2 regions of the Kitasatospora sp. NPDC048545 genome follow, and region 1 is predicted to be linked to the other one. Evidence: riboswitches for the same ligand, from Rfam matches in the RefSeq annotation. Region 1 holds a riboswitch; the other holds the start of a gene.
The links. Region 1 has a riboswitch for cobalamin ahead of AB0D10_RS44310 (CbtB domain-containing protein). Riboswitches for the same ligand answer to the same signal wherever they lie in the genome.

Region 1 (7,619 bases):
GTCGCAGAGCCGGCCGACGTCGGCACGGACCGCGCCGAGCAGGGCGGTGAGCTCGGCGGGGGCGAGCGCGGCGGGGGCGGGGGCGGCGGTGGGGTTCACGGGCCCGAACTCTACGGTGGCCCGCCGCCCGTCGCCCCTCCCCGGCTGTCCGCCGCCCCTCCCCCGACCGCCCCCGTCGTCGGCCTCCATGACGGGCCGTCGTCGGGTCGAGGCCCTACGGGCGGCGGGCCCAGGCGGAGATCATCGGGGCGGTGGCGAGGTCGAGCCGGCCGGAGGCGACGTTGGCGAGGTGGTGGTCGATCTCCTCGTCCGTGGCGAGGCCCTCCGACACGAGCAGTGCGCGGATCTGGCGGACCGTGGCGTCCTCCAGAACGGCGCAGGCCGGTGAGGTGATCGGGAAGTAGGCGTCGGCCTGCACGTCGACCAGGCCGGCCTCGCGCAGCACCCGGGGCAGGGTCCGCCCGTACGCGAGGTCGGCGCCGCGGGCCGCCATCAGGGTGCGGAAGCCGGAACGCAGCCGGTTGGCGAGGCGCTCGGCAGGGCCGGACTCGTCCGGGCAGAGCAGTGGCTGGAGCGCGGGGTCGGCGTCCTCGATGAGCAGCCAGCCTCCGGGGCGCAGGGCCTGGATCATGCGGCGGAGGGCTTCGGCGCGGTCGGCGACGTGCACCAGGACCAGTCGGGCGTGCACGAGGTCGAAGGCGCCGGGCGGTGGCGGGTCGGCGGCGACGTCGTGGGTCAGGACCTCGATGGTGCCGCCGGCGGCGGGGGCGGTCCAGGAGACGTCGATGTCGGTGGCGACCACCGTGCCCGTCGGGCCGACGCGGTCGGCGAGTCCGAGCGGGACGGAGGGGCCGCCGGCGCCGACCTCCCAGCAGCGCATGCCGGGGCCGAGGCCGATCGTGTCGACGTGCCGGAAGGTCACGGGGTCGAAGAGTTCGGCGAGGGCGCCGAAGCGGATGCCCGCCTGCGACTGCCGGTTGTCCAGCAGGTATCCGTGGTCGCTGTTGTGCTCAGCCATGCCGGGATTCTCGCAGGCGGACGGCGGAGCGGCCGAGCCGGCTCCTTGTTGACGAAACGTCAGCAAGTTCTGTCCACTGCCTTGACGGCGCACGGTCACGGCCCTAGAACCAGTCCTAGAACGTCGTGGGCCCCCGGGTCCCCACCGCCCGGGAGCCGCGAAAGGTCGTCTTCTCGCCCCTCACCGAGAAAGAGGCTCTTCCCATGCGCTTCAGCCGCCACCTTGCCGTCCCCGCCGCCGCCGTCGCGGCCCTCGCCGCCGCCACCGCGCTCTCCGTCGTCGCCGCGCCCGCGTCCGCGGCGCCCGAGTCCGTCGCCGCCGTCCCGGTGCTCACCGCCGGCAGCGCGGGCGGCGCCGCCGTCGCAGCGGGCGACGCGCTCGCCGCGCCGCTCGCCGGGGGCACCGTCGCCACCTTCTACTCGACCGCCACCAGCACCACCGGTGTCACCTGCGCCGTCTCGCAGCTCGCCGAGAAGGTGCTGACCAACCCGGCGGCCCCCGGGTCGGCCACCGGCTCGCTGACCGGTCTGACCTTCGGCTCGTGCACCAGCAACGTCACCGGCGTCACCTCGGTGCGCAGCCTGACCGTCGGCAACCTCGCATACGGCGTGACCGTCTCCGACGGCCCGGGGCTCCCGGTCACCCTCGCCGGCGGGTCGGCCGGGCCGATCCAGGCCACCGCCGTGCTCAACAGCTGGTTCGGCACCATCACTTGCACCTACCAGCTCAGCGGCGCCTTCGCGGGCAACGCCGACAACGCCGCGCACAGCCTGGTCTTCCGCAACGAGCACTTCGCCAAGAGCGGCGGCTCGGGCCTCTGCCCCGGCGACGGGTACTTCTCCGCGGCGTACGGCCCGGTCGCCGACACCACCCAGCCGGGCGCCCCGGCGGTGTACGTCAACTGACCTCCGCGAGGGCCCGTCTTCAAACCCGCGTCGGCGGGGCGACGCCCTCCGGGCGGACGGCGGAGGTGTGAAGACGGGCTCGGCCGCGCATCCCTCTGCGCCCGGTGGTCCGGGGCGGGACGACCTTCGTCCCCCTCGGCCGCCCGGGCGGCGTCCAGGCCCACAAGCTCCTCATCCCGCCTGGCCCGGGCGGCGAGCCGGAGCCGAGGACCCATGAGGGCATCGAGTGGGTCCACGTGCGCTCCGGCCGGCTGCGCCTGCTGCTGGGCGACCGGAGCCCGCGCCACCCGACCCGCTCGCCCGTCCCCGAACTCGCTGGTGACGATCCGTCACCTGCCGTCACGTGTCGCAGGGTTACCGGACCGACCCCCTCGGGATCACGAACCGGCGGCCGCCGGCGCAAGGTCCCACCCGCAGCGCAGGTTCCAGCGCCCCGCACGCCCGGAGAGCTCGGTGACCGACAGCGGCCGGACGTCGAGCCGCCAGAAGACCGCCGGGGGGAGGCCGAGCGCGTGCACCACGGCCGCCCGGACCACCGCGGGCTCCGCCACCACTGCCAAGCGTCCTGCCTCACCGGCCAGTTCGTCCAGCCGGGCACCCACCCGGGCGAGGAGGTCCAGCACCGACTCGCCACCGTGCGGCGCCGCTGCCGGATCCGCCAACCAGGCGGCGACCGCCGCCGGTTCGGCCGCCGCGACCTCGTCGAGCGTCCGACCGCGCCAGGAGCCGACGTCCAACTCGGCCAGCCGCCGGTCCGGTTCGGCCGGCAGACCGAGCGCCTCGGCCGTCCGGTGGCAGCGCACCGAGGGCGAGGCCAGGCTGCGGGCCGGCGTCGGCAGCGCCCCCGCCGCCGCACGGGCGGCCGCCGACGCGGCCTCCTCCGGCGGGCCGTCGTCGCCGAACCGCGCCGCGCGCAACCCGTCGCCGATCGCCGGTGCGACGAACATCACCCGTACCGTCATTCGCTCCCCTCCCGTCCCGGAACCCGGCCTTGCACCGCACACGTACCGGATTCCGCTGCCTGTTCCGTGCCGGTCGCGCGCCCGTGAGCCCCCGCGCAGCCCCTTGGCCGGGGGTTCCGGACACGGTACCGTCCCTGCGACAACTGAAGACGGCAGAGCGCGGAAGCCCGGTGAGACTCCGGCACGGTCGCGCCACTGTGAAGCCGCAGCCCTGGTCCCCGCCTCGGCCCGGCGAGTCAGACCCGCCCTGCCGTCGGTGCTCCATCGACACGGGACGCGTGTTCCCAGAGGAGGTCGGCCATGGCTCACCCCATCGCCCCCGCTGCCCCCGCCGCTCCGGCGGTCACCCCCATCTCCGTCAAGGCGATCCTGCCCTGGGCCGTGTTCTTCGGCATCCTGCTGATGGCCCTGATCTACTTCGTCGGCGCCGAGCAGGGCGCCACCTCCCTCATCTCCGGCGAGGACGTGCACGAATGGGTGCACGACGGTCGCCACCTGCTCGGCTTCCCCTGCCACTGATCAGGGGACGATTCCGTGAACTCCGCAACCGTCAGATCCCTGCTCGTCCGCGGCATGCTGGCCGGCCTCGGCGCCGGCCTGCTCGCCCTGGTCGTGGCCTACCTGCTCGGTGAACCCCGGGTGGACGCCGCGATCGCCTACGAGGAAGCCCACGCGGCCGGGGCACCCGAGATGGAGATCGTCAGCCGGTCCCTGCAGTCGACTGCCGGGCTGGCCACGGGCGTTCTGGTCTTCGGCGTCTCGCTCGGCGGCATCGCCGCGCTCGCCTACTGCTTCGCCCTCGGCCGGGTCGGCCGCTTCTCCCCGCGCGCCACGGCGGCCCTGCTGTCCGGCGTCGCGCTGGTCGCGGTCTACCTCGTGCCGTTCCTCAAGTACCCGGCCAACCCGCCGTCGGTGGGCGACCCGGAGACCATCGGGAAGCGCACCACGCTGTACTTCCTGATGATGGCGCTCAGCGTGCTGCTGGCGGTCGCCTCGGTGATCGTCGGCAAGCGGCTCGCGCCGCGCCTGGGCAACTGGTACGCGACCGTCGTGGCCGTCCTCGGCTTCGCGGTGGCGGTCGGCCTCGCCTTCGCCTTCCTGCCCGCCGTCAACGAGGTGCCCGAGGACTTCTCGGCCACCCTGCTCTGGCAGTTCCGCCTCGCGGCGCTCGCCATCCAGCTCACCCTCTGGACGTCCTTCGGGCTGCTGTTCGGCCACCTCGCCGAGCGCCTCCTGCACCCGAAGCCGGCCACGGCCACCCCTCGGGAGGCCGCTCCGGAGACGGCCGCGTCCGTCCACTGACCGACGCCGGTTCGGTAGTGGGAGGCCGGTCGGGGCGACACCACGTCGCCCCGACCGGCCTCCGGCGTTCCCGGACGTCCTCCGGCAGGCCCGACCGTCCTCCGGCGGCCCGGCGGACCTCCGGCGGCCTCGGCGGGCCGGAGCTCAGGGGCCCGGCCGTGCCGCCTCCCGGTGCCGCCAGCGCACCCGGTCCTCGGCCCCGGACCGGCCCGCCGCCGTGGCCGACCGCTCCGGCGCCCGGTAGTCCGTGCAGGAGAGCACCAGCATCTCGCCCTCCCCCGGCTGGAACCGGTACGCCACCGGCTCCACCCGGCTGGGGACCCCGAGCCCCGCCAGCTCCCGGCGCAGCCGCTCCAGCTCCGGGTAGCGGACTCCGGTGTCGTACACCACCAGCGGGAACAGCCGGACCTCACGGCGTGCCACCCGCGCGAGGTCCAGCAGCGCCGCCCGGTGGAACTCCTCGTCGAGCCGGTTGCCGTACGAGAACAGCAGGTGCGAGCTGAGCACCAGGTCGAAGGAGTCGTCCGCGAAGGGGAGTTCGGGAAGCGAACCGGCGACGTAGCGGTCCGGGCGGGCGGCGATGTCGGCCCGGAAGGCCCTGGCGTTGGCGGTCCACTGGCCGATCATGTCGTCCACGTCGCTGTACCGGGACCAGCCGAAGCCGGCCGTCTCCTTCACCAGCAGGTCCCGCTTGAAGACCGTCTCCCGTTCCACCAGCAGGCCCAACTCCTCCCGGTGGTCGGCGTACTGGCGGTCCACGGCGACCGCGTCGATGCCGCGCCGCCCGGCCTCGGCGACGAACCCCGCCGCACCGGCCGGGCAGTCCAGGACGCGCTGCTCCAGGTCCCGGTCGGTGAGCGCGAACATGGCCCGGTACTCCTCGAAGGAGCGTGCGCTGACCAGCACCGGCTCACCCCCGCCCGACGAACGGCATGGTGGTCGGCAGCACGACCAGCGACTGGATGCTGGTGTCCGGCGGCTGGGCGGCCATCAGGACGAGCGCGTCGGTGAAGCGCTCGACCGGGATGGTCGCCTCGACCGCCATCGTGCCGTCGGCCTGCATCGCGGCCGGCTGCGGTCCGCCGTCGACCGGGCTGACGTTGCCGACGTCGATCTGCCCGCAGGAGATGCCGTACGGGCGGCCGTCCAGGGCGAGCACCTTGGTGAGGCCGAGCACCGCGTGCTTGGCGGCCGTGTACGCGACCGAGTTGGGGCGCGGCACGTACGCCGAGGGGGCGCCGTTGTTGATGATCCGCCCGCCCTGCGGGGTCTGGGTGCTCATCACCCGGAAGGCCTCGCGGGCGCAGAGGAAGCCGCCGGTGACGATGGTGTCGAGCACCCGGTTCCAGTCCTCGAACGGGGTCTCGGTGATCAGCCGGCGCGGCGCGGCGGCGCCCGCGTTGTTGAACAGCAGGTCCAGCCGGTCGTACCGGTCGCGGACGGCGTCGAAGAGCCGGGCGACCTCTTCCGGGCTGCGGATGTCGGTCGGGACGGGCAGCACCCGGTCGGCGGCCGGGCCGGCGAGGGCGGCGGTCTCCTCCAGCGCGTCCTTGCGCCGCCCGGCGACGGCGACGGTCCAGCCGGCCTCCAGCAGAGCCAGCGCGGAGGCCCGGCCGAGTCCGCTGCCGCCTCCGGTGACGATCGCGACCCGTCCGTGCGATGCGGTCAACGTGCCCACTCCTCCCCCTCGTTCACCCAGATCCGCAGCATCCGGCGTGCGTACCGGCCAGGTTCGTCGACGAACGGCGAACGCCCGTGCAGCACACGGCTGTTGCGGATGATCAACAGGTCCCCGGCGGCCATCGGCAGCCCGAAGGCGATCTCCGGCCGGTACAGCACCTCGTCCAGGACGCCCAGCGCCTCCCACTGACGGTCCGTCAGATCAGGTCCGCCGCGGTCCGGGGAGGAACGGACGGTGCGGGTCTGGTAGTAGCAGCCGACCGTCCCCTCCTTCTGGCGGTAGAGGATCGGGGTGACCACCACCTGCGGGCCCGCCCGGCCGCTCCGGTCGAACGTCCAGTCCTCGCAGAGCGTGGCCAGCGCGTCCGGCCGCTCCCGCTCGATCAGGTCGCGGACGTGTCGGGCGCTCGCCAGCTTGGTCAACCCGCCGCCGTCGAAGGCGGGCCGGAGGCAGAGCAGGACGAGCAGGTCGCAGGTGTCGCAGTGGAAGCCGAGTTCGGTGTTGCCGTCGCCGTCCTGGTCGCGCAGCACCGAGGTGAGATCGCCGCGCCCGTTCTGCGGGACGATCCGGCCGTAGTCCCGCAGCAGGAAGGAGAGCACCTCGGTGATCTGCTCCTCCGGGTGCGCCGGGTCCACCAGGCCGCCGATGTGGGTGACGCCGACGGAGGCGACGGCGTCCCGGACGAAGTCCCGCAGCCAGGCGCGCACCGGCTCCGCCGCGCCCCACCGCCCGGCCCGCGCGTCGGCCCACAGCAGCCGCCGTTCCACCTCCCCCAGCGGGAGCGACCAGAGCGCCCGCCGGGCGTCCAACTCCAGGCTGCTCCAGCCGATTTCCTTCACCGTCTCCATCGCTCTCCTCCCTACCGGCTTCCGGCCGCGACGGCCTTGGCCCACAGCTCCAGCGCCTCGTCCACCTGCCCGGCCGTGACCACCAGCGCGGGGATCATCCGGACCACGTTGAGGTGGATCCCGCACGGCAACAGCAGCAGGCCGTGCTCGGCGGCCGCCTGCTGGACACGCCGGGCCGCCTCCGGATCCGGGGAGCCGTCCGGGCGGCAGAACTCACTGGCGGCCATCAGCCCGAGCCCGCGGACGTCGGCGATCCCGGGCGCCCCGGCGGCCACCGCCCGCAGCCCGGCCAGCAGCCGCTCGCCCTGTTCGGCGGCGTTCTCGACCAGCCGCTCCTCGCGCAGCACGTCCAGGGTGGCCAGGGCGGCCGCGCAGGCCACCGGGTTTCCGCCGTAGGTCCCGCCCTGCGAGCCGGGCCAGGCGCGGCCCATCAGCTCCGCGGGCGCCGCGATCGCGGACAGCGGGAAGCCGCTGGCCAGGCCCTTCGCGGTGATCAGGACGTCGGGACGCAAGCCCTCCCCGTTCGGGCGGGCGTCCTCGTACTGGTGGGCCCAGAACCGGCCGGTGCGGCCGAAGCCGGTCTGCACCTCGTCCAGCACCAGCAGGATCCCGTGCCGGTCGGCACGCTCGCGCAGCCCGGTCAGGAAGCCGCGCGGAGCCGGCACGTAACCGCCCTCGCCGAGCACCGGCTCGACGAACATCGCCGCCGTCTCGGCGGGCGCGGAGACCGTCGCCAGCACCTCGTCCAGTCCGCGCAGCGCGTGCTCCACCGCCTCGTCCTCGGACAGCCCGAGCCGGAAGGCGGCCGGGAAGGGCGCCACCGCGACCCCGGGGACCAGCGGGCCGATGCCCGCCCGGAACCGGGTGCCGGCCGTGGTGAGCGAGGCCGCGCCCATGGTGCGG
Region 2 (7,619 bases), on a different contig from region 1:
GGAGGCGCAGGCGCACACCCTGTTGGTGGCCCTGGCGGAGGAGCTGGGCGATGCCGAGTTGGCCGGGCGCAGCCGGGCCCGGCTGCGGGAACTGGCGGGTCTGCTCTAGGGTCCGTCCTCATACCGCGTCTGCGGGCGACGCTCCCCCGGCCTTCGGTCAGGAGGTACCCCCGTCCTCCGGCTTGCGATGCACGCACCCCAACGCCGCCCGGCCCGCCCTCCGGGCGGACGACGGGAGTGTGACGACGGGAGTGTGCGGACGGACCCTAGAGAGGCGGGCCCTGGGGCCCGGTGCTGAACGAGAGCCGGGTGCGGTGCTCACCGGTGCGGACGGTGAGTCCCTGCCGGGGGAGTTCGGCCGGGTCGCCGCCGTCGGCGAGCCAGCAGGCCACGGCGGAGCCGAGCAGCAGCGGGTCGATGCCCGGGTCGGGGCCGCCCCAGTCCGGTTCGGCGCGGGCCTCCAGCAGCAGACCGCTGCGCAGCCGGACCAGGTGCCGGGCCGGGCCGAGGGCGGCCACCGCGACGGCGAGGCCGGGGAGTTCCGCGGCCGAGTCGGCGAGCCAGCGGGGAGCGGGGAGTTCGGCGTGGACCTCGGTGCGGGCCAGCACCTCCGCGGTGTAGCGCAGGGCGTCTCCCGGGTGTTCGTCGGTGAGCGCGTGGAAGCCGCGCGGGGTGTGGTCGGCCGGGTCGACGGGGTAGCGCCGCAGACTGACCTCGGTGCCCTCGCTCCCGCCCTCGACGTCGTACGCGGTGGGTCCGTCGGTGGTGCCGGGGTGCGGGACGGGCTTGGGGTAGGGCGGCAGGAGCGGTTCGTCCCCGGGTTCGTCCAGGTGCTCCAGGAAGGAGTAGAGCAGGGGGCGCAGCAGCTCGGCGGACCGGCCGCGCCGGCTCAGCGAGCGGTCGGTGAGCGGGCGCAGGGTGTCCGGGTCCTGCTCCCGCAGGGCCTGGGCGAGTTGGGCGGCGAGGTCGCCGTCGGGGTCGAGCACGGGGGCGGTCTGGCCGAATGCGTAGCCGGGGGAGCGCGGGTCGAGTTCGGCGGCGCCGGTGGCGACGAGCACGGTGGGCCGTTCCAGTGCGGCGCCGTAGACGGAGACCGAGCCGTGGTCGCCGATCAGGCAGTCGGCGGCGACCAGCGCGGCCTGCCAGCCCTGGTGCGGCGGGATCAGCCGCAGGCCCATCCGGCGGGCGGTGTCGAGCAGCGCCTCGGGGTCGTGCCGGCTCCAGATGTTGGGGTGCAGGACGACGGCGACCGTGTACTCGTCGGCGGGCAGCCGGCGGACCAGCCGCTGGGGCAGGTCGGGGCGACGGCCGAATAACGAGTGCTCGCTCCAGGTGGAGTTGACGACGACGAGCCGTCGGCCGTCGACGGCGCCGAGCGCGGCCCGGTAGGCGTCCCGTGAGCGCAGGCTGCGCAGCATCCGGTCGAGGCACGGGTCGCCGACGACCCGGGCGACGTCCAGCGCCTCGGGGCAGGAGGTCCGCAGGCGGTCCAGCTGTTCGGGGTGGGAGAGGCCGAGGACGTCCACGAACACCTCCCCGCCGTGGGTGAGTTCGTTGCGTGAGAGGCCTGCGGAGCTGGTCGTGTCGCCGGTGGACTCGGTCACCAGGCGGTTGTAGCCGGCGCCGTGCGGGAGGACGACGAGCCGGGCGTCCAGGTGGTGCATGGAGGAGTGGACGGCGCAGGCGACGGCGAGGTCGAAGTGGTGCCGGAGGGCGTCCTGCCAGTCGAGCACGGTGAAGCCGTGCAGGCCGTGCAGGTAGTCGTCCAGGGCGCGGTCGGCGAAGGCGGAGCCGGGGTTGACGGTGAAGTACCGGGCGATGCCGTCCGGGTTGAGCAGGGTGAGGACGTCGAGGACGCGGGTGGCGGAGGTGAGGGTGCGGGCGACCGCCAGCACGCGCGCCCTGACCGGTCGGGTGTTCCAGCGGTCGGCGGGCCAGGCGTGGGGGTGGGACGGCACACCATGATCGTACTCATCCGGTGGTCCGGCCCGACGGCTGTTCCCCGAGTGTCGGTCAGCCCGCGGCGGCGGTGGGCTCGTGGTGCTCGCCGGCGGCGCATTCGTCGAGGAGGGGGCGCATGTCCTCGTCCACGAGCCGGTAGCGCACCACGCGGCCGTCCTTGTCGCCGGTGACGACGCCGGCCATACGGAGCAGCCGCAGGGCCTGGGAGACGGCGGGGTCGCGCATGCCGGTGGCGACCGCGAGGTCGGTGACGGCGAGCGGGCCGGCCCGGTGCAGGGCGAGCAGCAGGGCGAGCCGTCCGGGGTCGGCGAGCAGGGAGAAGCGCTCGGCCCAGGACCGGACGTGCGCGGTGTCGCCGATCGCGGCGATGGCCTCGCAGACCCGGTGCCCGTCGATGGTGCGGTGGCCCGCGCGGTCGGCCGGTACGAGATGCATGCGGACATTCTTGCAGGCGGGGGCCTGTGATCCTGGACACCTGCGCAGGTGCGCAGCCTTGCATGGGTCGGGGCGCGACCCCTACGGTGTAGCCCGCCGTGGTGCTCGGGAAGACCGGTGACGGACCCTCAGGGGTCCCAGTCCGGAGCGGCCCTCGCCACTGTGATCGGGTGAGTTCCTTCGTCCTCGACGGAATTCGGTCCGTGTCCACGAAGCCACTGGGTGCCTCGCGCACTCGGGAAGGCGGACCCGGATGTCCCGTAAGCCAGGAGACCGGCCACGGCACTTCACGAAGTGATTCCACGAGGTGTTGGAGCGTGATCCTGAGATGACCCTGCCCGAAACCGCCGCGGCGGACGCGAAAGCGGCGCCGTCCGTGTTGCCCGCCTTCCGGTGGAAGCGCGAGGACACCGTCCGTACGGCCGGGTTGATGGGGGTGATCCTGGCCATGCACGTGGTGGCTTTCGGGACGCTCGTGTTCCTGGTGGCGCCCGAGCGGTACGCGGTCGGCACCCAGGTCTTCGGGGTGGGCCTGGGCATCACCGCGTACACCCTCGGGATGCGGCACGCGTTCGACGCCGACCACATCGCGGTGATCGACAACACCACCCGCAAGCTGATGGCGGACGGCAAGCGGCCGGTCTCGGTGGGATTCTGGTTCGCGCTGGGGCACTCCTCGATGGTGGTCATCATGGCCGCCCTGGTGGCGGGCGGCGCCCAGCTGGCGAACACGCTGATGGACGACGAGTCGACCACGCACAAGTGGCTCGGCGTGGTCGGGACGACCACCTCCGGGGTGTTCCTCTACCTGATCGGCGCGCTCAACCTGGCGGCGCTGCTCGGCATCGTCAAGGTGTTCCGCGCGATGCGGGCCGGGCAGTACGACGAGGCGGAGCTGGAGGCGCACCTCGACTCCCGCGGCTTCATGGCCCGGGTGCTGAACCGGGCGACCCGTTCGATCACCCGCCCCGGGCAGATGTTCCCGGTCGGCATGGTGCTGGGCCTGGGCTTCGACACCGCCACCGAGGTCACCCTGATGGTGATGGCGGGTTCGGGCGCTGCCGCCGGGCTGCCCTGGTACGCGATCGTCTGCCTGCCGCTACTGTTCGCGGCCGGGATGAGCCTGTTCGACACCCTGGACGGGACGTTCATGAACTTCGCGTACCAGTGGGCCTTCTCCAACCCGGTGCGGAAGGTGTACTACAACCTGACCATCACGGGGCTGTCGATCGCGGTGGCCTTCATCATCGGCACCATCGAGCTGGTCGGCGTGCTGCACGAGAAGTTCGACCTGACCGACCCGGTGAGCAGCTGGATCGCGGAGATCTCGCTGGACAACGTCGGCTACGCGATCGCGGGGCTGTTCGTGCTGGTCTGGGCGGTGGCGATCGGGTACTGGAAGCTCGCCAAGGTCGAGAAGCGCTGGACGCCGCAGGAGCAGTGAGCCGAGGGGCCCACCGCGCCGGGCCGGGCGGGACCGCACCGGTCCCGGGCCGGCCCCGCCCTCGCGACGGTGTCCGACAGTGCGGTGTCAAACGGCGCGGTCTCCACCAGTGCGGTGCCGAACGACGCGGTGCCGAACGGCGCCTCCCCACTCGGGGAGGCGCCGTTCGTGCGTACGGGGTCAGCGCTCCTCGCGGAAGTCGACGTGCCGGCCCGAGACCGGGTCGTACTTGCGCAGGACCATCCGGTCCGGATCGTTGCGGCGGTTCTTGCGGGTCACGTACGTGAAGCCGGTGTCGGCGGTGGAGCGGAGCTTGATGACGGGGCGCAGTTCGCTGCGGGCCACGGGTGTCCTCCTGGGTCCGGGGTGCTCGGTCGAGACCGTACACCGAAATGGAAGTCATTTTCATCCGGTGCAGCGTTTGCGCCGTCCCGATCATTCCCGGACGCCAGGGAGCACCCATGTCCGCCCACTGCCAACTCACCGGCCGCCGACCCGGCTTCGGCAACGCGATCTCGCACTCGCACCGCCGCACCCGCCGCCGCTTCGACCCCAACGTCCAGCGCAAGCGCTACTGGCTGCCCGGTGAGGGCCGGTACGGCGGTTCCACGAGGCGCTGCACCAGCTCGTCCCGGCGGCGCAGCGCAGTCGCGGCCGCTTCTGGCCGGCCAACCGCCCGGACCTGATGCTGGCCTGGGACGCGGCCGGGGCCAACCTCGCCGTCGAGGAGTGCGGGCCCTGGCTCGCCACCCTGTCCGACGCGGCCTGGGAGTTCTACCCGCCCGCCCGGCGGGCGGCGGCCGCCCTCGACTGGCACCCGCTGCACGGCGACCGGGTCCAGCAGCTCTGCTTCACCGCGGAGGGGCTGGACGTCGACGGGATCACCGCCCTGCTCGACTCCTGCCTGCTCACCGACGTCGAACTCATCGCCGGTGAGGCCGGCTGGAAGACCCTGCCCGACGCCTTCCGGGGCCTGCTCGCCCCCTCCACTGAAGGAGCCCCGGCATCATGCGCAAACGAACAGCCCCGCCGAAGGAGCGGCCCGACCCCCTGGACGCGGCCGGCATCGAGGACGTCGACCACAAGGACCAGGAGCTTCCGATGGCCGTGCCCAAGCACAGGACCTCCCGCAGCAAGACCCGGCACCGTCGCGCCCGGTGGAGGGCGGCGCCCCCGAAGCCGGTCCCGGTCACGATCGACGGCCGCGAGCTGCTCGTGCCGCAGAGCCTGGTCCCGGCCTACCGTCGGGGGCTGAGCGACCCGGGGGAGGCGTAGCGGCGGCGGCCCGTGGCGGCCCGGCCGTGCCGGGTGGCGGGAAGCCGGTGGTGGTACGGGGGCGCATCGGGGGCTCCGGGGGTTCCGTCGGGGGTGCTCGGCGGGCGGTTCGGGCCGGGGGTTCGTAGGCTCGACGCATGGCGGATGCGTACGCGGGGCGGCGGGAGCGGGTGAGGGAGCACTGCAGTGCGGCCGGGGCCGATGCGGCGCTGATCACCCGGGCGGCGAACGTGCGGTATCTGACGGGCTGCGCGCCCTGCGGGGCGACGCTGCTGCTGACCAGGGACCGGGCGCTGCTCGCGCTGCCCGACGACCTGCCGCCGGACGACACGGGGGAGCACCTGATCGTCCCCGACGTGACCCGGCTGCCGGTGGCGGCCGGGGCGGACACCGCGCTGGCCGCCGCCGCCGCGGCGAGCAGCTTCGGGATCGAGGGCCTCGCGGTCGAGGAGCACGATCTGACCGTCAGCCGGCACCGGACGGTGGCGGGCCTGGCCGAGCGGGCCCGGCTGGTCGACCTCGGGCAGGTGGTCGAGCGGCTGCGGGTGGTCAAGGACGAGCACGAGATCGCCGATCTGCGGATCGCCGCCGAGATCGCCGACCAGGCGCTCGGCGAGCTGCTGGAGTCGATCCTGGTCGGCCGCACCGAGCGGCACCTGGCCATGGAGCTGGAGCGCCGGATGATCGACCACGGGGCCGACCGGGCCGCCTTTCCGGTGTCGGTCGGCACCGGCAGCCACTCCGGCCAGGCCGCCCACCAGCCGACCGACCGCCGGGTGGAGGAGGGCGACTTCCTGACCGTGGTGATGGGGGCCCAGTACCGCGGCTACGGCGTGTCCACCGCCCGCACCTTCGTGATCGGTGCCGCTCCCGCGCCCTGGCAGGTGGAGCTGCACCGGCTGGTCTTCCGGGCCCAGCGGGCCGGTCGGGAGGCGCTCGGACCAGGCGTGGAGCAGTGCGTACCCGACCGGGCCGCCCGGCAGGTCCTGGAGGCGGCGGGCCACACCGAGGGCTCGCCGCACCCGGTGGGCCACGGCATCGGGCTGGAGATCCGGGAGGCACCGCGCCTCGGTCCGTCGGACATGGGTAAACTGGACAGCCGCGTGCCGGTCACCGTCGGCCCAGGGGTCCACCTCCCGGGCAAGGGCGGCGTCCGGATCGAGGACACGCTCGTCGTGCGCCCCCTCGAAGAGGGCGGGCCCGAGCTGCTCACCATCACCACCAAGGAGCTCCTCGCCCTGTGACCGCGGCCTCCAGTCGGCCGTCGGCGGCAGGACGCACCCCTTGGTTCCTTGACAGCTATATCCAGGAGTAAGTGCGCCCGTGGCTTCCACGAACGATCTCAAGAACGGCATGGTCCTCAAGCTGGAGGGCGGCAAGCTCTGGTCCGTCGTCGAGTTCCAGCACGTCAAGCCCGGCAAGGGCCCGGCCTTCGTTCGGACCAAGCTCAAGGAGGTTCTGACGGGCAAGGTCGTCGACAAGACCTTCAACGCCGGCACCAAGGTCGAGACCGCCAACGTCGACAAGCGCGGCATGCAGTTCTCGTACAAGGACGGCGAGAACTTCGTGTTCATGGACATGGACACCTACGACCAGCTCACCATCGAGCCGGCCGTCGTCGGCGACGCCGCCAAGTACCTGCTGGAGGGCTTCGAGGCCCTCGTCGCGCAGAACGAGGGTTCGGTGCTCTACATCGAGCTCCCGACCTCCGTCGAGCTGACCATCGCCGAGACCGAGCCGGGCGTCCAGGGCGACCGCTCCACCGGCGGCACCAAGCCGGCCACCCTGGAGACCGGCGCCGAGATCCAGGTGCCGCTCTTCGTCACCACCGGTGAGAAGGTCAAGGTCGACACCCGCGACGGCAGCTACCTCGGCCGGGTGAAGTAAGTCCGTGTCGGCCGCACGTAGCAAGGCCCGCACCCGGGCCTTCCAGATCCTCTTCGAGGCCGACCACCGCGGGGTCGACCCGCAGCGGGTCCTCGCCGACTGGGTGGCCCGCGCCCGCGAGCCGAAGCCCGAGGAGGGCACCCCGCAGGTCGGCGAGTACACCATGGAGCTGATCGAGGGGTACGTCCAGCACGCCCGTCGGATCGACGACCTGATCTCGCAGTACGCGGTGGGCTGGACCCTTGACCGGATGCCGATCGTGGACCGCAACGTCCTGCGACTCGGCGCGTACGAGCTGATCTGGGAGGACGGCGTCCCGGACGCGGTCGTCCTGGACGAGGCCGTCGAGATCGCCAAGGAGTACTCCACGGACGACTCCCCGGCCTTCGTCAACGGCATGCTCGCCCGTTTCCTGGAGCTGAAGCCGAGCATCCGCCGATAGCCGGTCGTGCTCCGCTGACGGCCGCCGGACCCGCACGCCGGGTCCGGCGGCCGTTCGGCGTTCCCCGGCCGTCGCGCGGTCGGCCCGATCGGCGTAGGGTGTGGCCTACTCGTCAGTAACTTGGTGTTCGACGCCACGTGCGAAAAGGCAGGTCCTCCCCCATGACCACCGCGA

Region 2: linked by a shared signal. The riboswitch ahead of AB0D10_RS29100 (HoxN/HupN/NixA family nickel/cobalt transporter) and the one ahead of AB0D10_RS44310 (CbtB domain-containing protein) in region 1 are both predicted to bind cobalamin.

The regions. Positions count from the first base shown of each region.
Region 1 covers NZ_JBEZIQ010000097.1:10,168-17,786, reverse strand. The annotation lists gene AB0D10_RS44335 (maleylpyruvate isomerase family mycothiol-dependent enzyme) at 1-99, opposite strand, end outside; gene AB0D10_RS44330 (methyltransferase domain-containing protein) at 215-1,018, opposite strand; gene AB0D10_RS44325 (Tat pathway signal sequence domain protein) at 1,222-1,923, shown strand; partial or broken gene AB0D10_RS44320 (XRE family transcriptional regulator) at 2,007-2,201, shown strand; gene AB0D10_RS44315 (histidine phosphatase family protein) at 2,301-2,885, opposite strand; cobalamin riboswitch at 2,992-3,150, shown strand; gene AB0D10_RS44310 (CbtB domain-containing protein) at 3,186-3,404, shown strand; gene AB0D10_RS44305 (CbtA family protein) at 3,420-4,187, shown strand; gene AB0D10_RS44300 (methyltransferase domain-containing protein) at 4,332-5,093, opposite strand; gene AB0D10_RS44295 (SDR family oxidoreductase) at 5,098-5,856, opposite strand; gene AB0D10_RS44290 (TauD/TfdA family dioxygenase) at 5,853-6,716, opposite strand; gene AB0D10_RS44285 (aminotransferase class III-fold pyridoxal phosphate-dependent enzyme) at 6,728-7,619, opposite strand, start outside.
Region 2 covers NZ_JBEZIQ010000035.1:85,198-92,816, reverse strand. The annotation lists gene AB0D10_RS29115 (AAA family ATPase) at 1-109, shown strand, start outside; gene AB0D10_RS29110 (hypothetical protein) at 267-1,958, opposite strand; gene AB0D10_RS29105 (metalloregulator ArsR/SmtB family transcription factor) at 2,014-2,397, opposite strand; cobalamin riboswitch at 2,480-2,694, shown strand; gene AB0D10_RS29100 (HoxN/HupN/NixA family nickel/cobalt transporter) at 2,726-3,841, shown strand; gene rpmG (50S ribosomal protein L33) at 4,022-4,186, opposite strand; partial or broken gene rpmB (50S ribosomal protein L28) at 4,303-4,440, shown strand; partial or broken gene AB0D10_RS29085 (GTP-binding protein) at 4,476-4,826, shown strand; gene rpmF (50S ribosomal protein L32) at 4,943-5,116, shown strand; gene AB0D10_RS29075 (aminopeptidase P family protein) at 5,254-6,360, shown strand; gene efp (elongation factor P) at 6,440-7,003, shown strand; gene nusB (transcription antitermination factor NusB) at 7,008-7,445, shown strand; gene AB0D10_RS29060 (thioesterase family protein) at 7,607-7,619, shown strand, end outside.